Xanthobacter dioxanivorans: one gene and its partner. Each later gene encodes a partner of the first gene's protein in a complex. Links are inferred from orthologs where the notes say so. Each region holds a gene or a part of one and is shown on either strand. Other genes may lie near its edges. The genes, in order: sdhC and EZH22_RS01460.

Evidence for each region.
Region 2: the proteins of sdhC (region 1) and EZH22_RS01460 are in contact, whole or in part, in a solved structure (PDB 1NEK), measured with the Escherichia coli proteins. The link is inferred for Xanthobacter dioxanivorans from one-to-one orthologs.

The regions. Positions count from the first base shown.
Region 1 is NZ_CP063362.1:977,569-980,824, forward strand. The notes cover bases 208-3,146. They hold sdhC (succinate dehydrogenase, cytochrome b556 subunit), read left to right. Parts: upstream 208-1,445; coding sequence 1,446-1,847; downstream 1,848-3,146. Other genes in these bases: EZH22_RS04715 (OmpW/AlkL family protein), read left to right, coding at 500-1,186; sdhD (succinate dehydrogenase, hydrophobic membrane anchor protein), read left to right, coding at 1,858-2,265; sdhA (succinate dehydrogenase flavoprotein subunit), read left to right, coding at 2,267-3,146. In the rest of the region: EZH22_RS04710 (alpha/beta hydrolase family esterase), read right to left, coding at 1-105; more of sdhA, read left to right, coding at 3,147-3,256. UniProt on the Escherichia coli protein: Membrane-anchoring subunit of succinate dehydrogenase (SDH).
Region 2 is NZ_CP063362.1:299,829-303,114, forward strand. The notes cover bases 316-3,284. They hold EZH22_RS01460 (hypothetical protein), read left to right. Parts: upstream 316-1,564; coding sequence 1,565-2,005; downstream 2,006-3,284. Other genes in these bases: EZH22_RS01450 (DUF2493 domain-containing protein), read left to right, coding at 316-872; EZH22_RS01455 (hypothetical protein), read left to right, coding at 1,260-1,427; EZH22_RS01465 (DUF736 domain-containing protein), read left to right, coding at 2,657-2,983; EZH22_RS01470 (helix-turn-helix domain-containing protein), read right to left, coding at 3,058-3,284. Also shown: more of EZH22_RS01450, read left to right, coding at 1-315; more of EZH22_RS01470, read right to left, coding at 3,285-3,286. UniProt on the Escherichia coli protein: Membrane-anchoring subunit of succinate dehydrogenase (SDH).

The DNA of each region.
Region 1 (3,256 bases):
CCCGTGCAGCGCGACGACCACCGGCGCCGGCCCCGTCACGCCGTCCGGCACCACCATCACATAGCGGCGATTCTCCCCGTTCACGGCGAGCCGGAGGTCGCGCACCGAATCCGCTTGCGCGGGCGTCGCCGAAAAAAGGCAGAAAAGCGCGACCGCGGGCAGGATTGCCGCTACGGCATGGCGCAACCACCGCGGGCGCGATTGCCGCAGGACGAAAGTCGAAAGACCACGCGCCGGACGGCGCCACACAACCTCGAACGAACCGCGCATACGAAGGGAAGTCCTTCACCAGAAAGCGAAATTCGAGACGGCGCCGGACCTGCCCCGCATCCCGCACCCTTGGCGGAGGAATGCGGCGAGGCGGCGGCAGGTCTGTGGCTCGGGCGCCACACTTCGCCCGCCACCGACCTGAAATTGACATAAATCAAACTTCCCGCGCCCCCACGGCGCGAAGTGTTGACGTATGGTTTTCTCTACGAACGTTCGCGGGAGCGGGGCAATGAAGAAGTTCGGTCTGGGTGTCATTCTCGCGGCGGGCATGGCCGCTCTGACGGCCGGCAGCGCGGTTGCAGCCGATCTGTCGACGCCCGTCTACAAGGCCCCGGTGGTCGAAGAAGCCCAGAGCCCCTGGCAGATCCGCGTGCGCGCCCTTTACGTGATGCCGGAAGACGGCGGCAGCGTGAACGGCATCTGGGGGTCGGACCTCACTTATTCCAACGCCGTGGTGCCCGAACTCGACATCACCTATTACTTCACCAAGAATATCGCGGCCGAGCTTATCCTCGGCGTGACGCCGCACGATATCAACGGTGCGGGCTCCATTTCCGGCCTCGGCCAGGTGGGCAAGGTGTGGCTGCTGCCCCCGACCCTGACCCTGCAGTATCACTTCACCGATTTCGGCCCGTTCAAGCCCTACCTCGGTGCCGGCGTGAACTACACCGCCTTCTTCAGCCAGGAGGCCACTAACCCCGCCTTCGCCGAGGTCAAGGTGAAGGACAGCTGGGGCCTCGCCCTGCAGGCCGGCTTCGACTGGATGATCGACAAGCATTGGGGCTTCAACGTCGACGTGAAGAAGATCTTCCTGCAGCCCGACTTCACGCTGCAGACCGTCGGCGGCGCCTATATCACCGGCACCGCCGACCTCAATCCCTGGATCTTCGGCACCGGCGTCACCTACCGCTTCTGACGATCGCGCACGGTTCGCGCATCTTTCGACAGCGCCGGCTCGCCGGCGCTGTTTTTATTTTGCCCGCAGGTCAGGCCGCCCTTTGCGCCCCGAACGTTGGCAATGCAACAATTCTCCGGCCGGCGACGGCCGCATGCAACATTCATCCAATTGCCGGCGACCGCGTATCGGGATTTAAAGCCCGCCAAGGTGCTTTGGAATCGTTGCGAAGAGGCGACGATTGAGATACCTGATCGGTCGATTTTTTGGAGGAGGCCCCATGGCCGACAGCCCTCAGCGCGTTCATCGCCCGCTTTCGCCCCACCTACAGATCTACCGCCCGCTGTTCACGATGGTGATGTCCATTGTGCATCGCATCACGGGCGTCGGCCTCTATTTCGGGACGGCGATCCTGGTCTGGTGGCTGCTGGCGGCGGCGACCTCCCCTTCGGCGTTCGAGACCTTCCGCTCCGTGGCGGGCTCGCCCATCGGGCTCCTCGTCCTGTTCGGCTACACCTGGGCCCTGCTGCACCATGCGCTGGGCGGCGTGCGCCATTTCATCTGGGATTTCATCCACGGCTTCGGCCCCAAGGAGCGCGTGCTCCTGGCCCAGGCCAGCCTGGCCGCTTCCGTGGCGCTGACCGTGATCCTCTGGGTCGTCGGCCTCGCGGTGAAGGGCTGAGGAGGACCACATGAGCACTCCGCATTCTTCCGGCCACGCCCCGATGCGCACCCCGCTCGGCCGCGTGCGCGGCCTCGGCTCCGCCCACTCCGGCACCGACCATTTCTTCAAGCAGCGGGTCACCGGCCTTGCCAACCTGATTCTGATGATCGCCTTCATCGCGATCGTCATCTGCCTGGCCGGCCAGGGCTATGCGCAGACCCGGGCGACCCTCGGCAATCCCTTCGTGGCGGTGATCATCCTGCTGACGCTGCTCTCCGTAACCACGCATATGCGCATCGGCATGCAGGTGGTGATCGAGGACTATGTCCACACCGAAAGCATGAAGGTGCTGCTCATCGTGGCCAACACCTTCTTCAGCATCGCCGTTGCCCTCGCCGGCGCCTTCGCCGTGCTCAAGATCAGCCTGGGAGGCTGAGATGGCCGACACCGCAACCAACGGGACCGCAGCGCCCGCCTATAACGGCGGCGCCTACCCCATCGAGGATCACACCTACGACGTGCTCGTGGTAGGTGCCGGCGGCGCGGGACTGCGCGCCGTGGTGGGCTGCTCCGAGGCGGGCCTGCGCACCGCCTGCATTACCAAGGTGTTCCCCACCCGCTCCCACACGGTGGCCGCCCAGGGCGGCGTCGCCGCCTCCCTCGCCAACATGGGCGAGGACAAGTGGGAATGGCACATGTACGACACCGTCAAGGGGTCGGACTGGCTGGGTGACCAGGACGCCATCGAATATCTGGTGCGCAACGCGCCGGCGGCGGTGTACGAGCTTGAGCACTGGGGCGTGCCCTTCTCCCGCACCGAGGACGGCAAGATCTACCAGCGCCCGTTCGGCGGCATGACCACGCATTTCGGCAAGGGCACCGCCCAGCGCACCTGCGCCGCGGCGGACCGCACCGGCCACGCCATGCTGCATACCCTCTACGGCGCGGCGCTGAAGCACCAGGCGGAATTCTTCGTCGAATACTTCGCCATCGACCTCATCATGGATGAAGACGGCCGCTGCCGCGGCGTCATCGCCATCAAGCTCGACGACGGCACCATCCACCGCTTCCGCGCGCACCTCACCGTGCTTGCCACCGGCGGATACGGCCGCGCCTACTTCTCCGCCACCTCGGCCCATACCTGCACTGGCGACGGCGGCGGCATGGTGCTGCGCGCCGGCCTGCCGCTGCAGGACATGGAATTCGTGCAGTTCCACCCCACCGGCATCTACGGCTCGGGCTGCCTCATCACCGAGGGCGCCCGCGGCGAGGGCGGCTACCTCACCAATTCCGAGGGCGAGCGCTTCATGGAGCGCTATGCCCCCTCGGCCAAGGACCTCGCCTCGCGCGACGTGGTGTCCCGTTCCATCACCATGGAGATCCGCGAAGGCCGCGGCGTGGGCAAGAACAAGGACCACGCCTTCCTG
Region 2 (3,286 bases), 680 kb from region 1 along the record:
TGCTGCAGGAACTCCAGCTCTACGGCTACCGCCCATTTGACGACGAGCCAGATCCCCGGCCGCTTCCCGAGGCCGATCGCATCACCGGCGCCATCACCGACATCTTCGACGCCCTCATCGTGACGCTGCAGGACACCCGCCTCGAGCCGGACCTTCCCGACCTCCTGTGGTCCACCGTCCATCTCTTCCACCGGGCCGCCGGCCGGATCTCGGGCACCCTTGACGATAACGAGCAGGGCCAGCGCCGCAGCCAGCAGGAGCAGGATGGCAGCGAGGTGCGCTCGGTGGAACTGGAACGCCTCATCGCCGAGGGGCAGAGCCTCGTGGAGCGCCGCGACGCCTTCGAGCTGATGCGCGACGAAGCCGCCGACGCCTTCGAGCGCCACACCGGCTCAGTCTGGCGCCCACGCACCGGATCCCTGGTGAACCATCGCAATCTGACTTCCGCTCTCATCGACAGCCGCGACTTCCTCACCGCCCGCAGGCGCTCGGAGACCGAGGTGCTGATGCCCGCAGGTCCGAAGATCGCCTTCTCCGGTGGTGACACGGCCGATCACAAGCTCATCTGGGCCAAGCTCGACCAAGTGCACGCCAAGCACCCCGATATGGTGCTGCTGCACGGCGGTTCGCCCAAGGGCGCCGAGCGGATCGCCGCCTGCTGGGCCGATGCGCGCAAGGTGCCCCAGGTCGCGTTTAAGCCGGACTGGACGAAGCACGCCAAGGCCGCGCCCTTCAAGCGCAACGACCAGATGCTCGCGGTCATGCCCATCGGGGTCATCATATTCCCCGGCACGGGCATCCAGGACAATCTCGCCGACAAGGCCCGCAAGCTCGGCATCCCGGTCTATCGGTTCGGGTCGGGCGGCGCGTGAGCGCTGCCCCTTCCTCGACCATCGGAATCGTATTTCACGAGCCCTGAACGTTTCTCATGAAAGTGCTGGCTCCATTATCGATTTTCACCGAACTGACGAACCGGTCTCATCTTGTGTGAAGCATAAGCGGTGCCTCCTGAGCCCGCGTATGCGGGGAGATGGCCACATCGGCACCTGCCGATCTTCGAGCGACGATCCACCCCCGCTTTTTTGCGCTGATCCTTAGGTGCCGGCCGAGGGCCTGACGCCATCAACCCACAAGGGGTCGGCTACGCATAGCGTGCCGCCGCTCCGCTTCGCCTGCGCGGTGATTGCGGCCCTAGGCCGGACCCGTCGGGCGCCTGTCAGCGGGGGATGGTCCTCCGCTTCGAGCAGGAGCCGGACCCCATGTCCTCCGCCGATGCACAGGCCTTCGCCCTCAGCCTCGCCAAGACCCTGATGGTCGTCATCGTGATCTTCCGCGCCGGTGACGGCAGCCTCTCGGTCGTGCCAGCCGACGAGTTCGACGGTGACGCGTCGCAGATCGTCCGTGAAATCGATCCCTTCGCCAGATAGCGGAGATGTACGCATGACGTGCCGGATATCCCCCTTGCTGGGATTCCGGCATGCATCTTCTCTTGCTATGCTGCTGATCGCGCCGTGGTGGTGGTGGAAGGCGCAACCGCCAGAGCTTTCCTCACGGAGACACCACCATGATTTTCCTCGGCATCCTGCTTGGTCTCGCCGCCATCGTCTTATTCTGCTGGCTGCTGTTTACGCTCGCCGTTTTCGCGCTGCCGTTCTTCGCCGCCGTCAGCGCCGGCACTTGGGCATACCAAACCGGCGCGGGCTGGCTCGGTGCGATCGTCGTTGGCCTGATCGCCGGCGGCATCACGCTCGGCATCGGCCAGGTTCTGCTCGTGATCGTGCGTCCGATGTGGGTGCGCCTCCCCATTGCGCTCGCCTTCGTCGCGCCCGCCGTCATCGCCGGCTATCACGTCACGTATGGTATCGCGAAGCTCGCCATGCCGTCCGAGACGTGGCAGATCGTCTTCTCGATCATCGGCGCTATTGCCATCGGCATCACGACGCTGTTGCGGGTCGCGGGCATGGCGGCCGCCGGCCCGTCCAGCCGGGACCTTGCGCAGGTCTGAGCACGCTCCATGTCATTCGGCAGGGCCGGAGCCGAAAGAGCTTTGCCGCTCGCGCTGTCCGAGGAGGTGGATCGGTAGCGCCCCCGCTTGCGGCAGAGGCCCAAGCGGCGGTCGATCGCGATTTCTTGAGACGAGACGACGCCTCGTGGTCAGTCACGGACCAGCGCATGATGGGGCGATCTTGGCCGGTCGTAACCTTGGCTGCGGAAGCACACGGAGCCGGCCCGGAACGGGGGACGTGAACCCGAAGAGGATCAGGCCGGTCTTCCGTGAGGTTGCGGCGGGTCGCCATCATCCCCGTTCGGTATCCGTCGGTCGACCGCTCCAAACGGCCTCTCCAATGGGCGGATCTGGCCGAAGGGCGGCTGCGCCTCGACCGCCTCTGCCGCAACGGCGCATCATGACTTTCTTCCCCTGCCGGACCCCACCCCACGCGACAGGTCGCGTGGGGACCCCGAGGCGCCGTCATTCCTCGCGAGCCAAGAAAGTCCCTCTCGCGCCGTCCTCCGCTTCGCTCCGGTCGCAATCCCTCACCCCATCGCGCGAGCGCGATGGGGGCCCCGAGGCGATGCGGCGTCGGTCGCCTCCGGCCTTCCGATCGCCATCGAGGCCGCATGGTGCGGGCTCGGAAACGGAAGACGGAGATTTACCATGGCCACCATCGGAACCTTCAAGAAGACCGGCACGAACGAGTTCACCGGCGAGATCGTCACCCTCAGCGTCCAGGCCAAGGGCGTGCGCATCGTCCCCGACCTGCGGACCAACGGTGAGAACGCCCCCAGCCACCGGGTCCTGGTGGGCCGGATCGAGATCGGCGCCGCCTGGTCCAAGCGCTCCAGCGAGGGCCGCGACTATCTGGGCCTCAAGCTCGACGACCCGAGCTTCAACGCCCCGATCTACGCCAACCTCTTCGACGACGAGGACGCCGACACCTTCAGCCTCATCTGGTCCCGTCCCAGCGGGCGGCGCGGCGAGTGAGCCTCGCACAAGGCCCCGGCTGATCAAGCCGGGGCCTCCACATCGAGACAGGCCATCGCCAGCGGCCCGGCGCTTTACTCGAACGTATTCTCTGGCTCGCCCGGGACGTCGGCCGCGGGTTGCTTCAGCAATGCGGCCGCATCGAGATCAAGGGCGCAGGCCAGTCGATCCACGACATCAATGCTGGCGTTGTAGACGCTGCGCTCCAACGAGCTGATGTATGTGCGATCGATCCCGGCGCGATGGGCAAGCTCTTCCTGCGATAGGCCTTTGGTGAGCCTCGCAGCCCTCAAATTCCGGGCG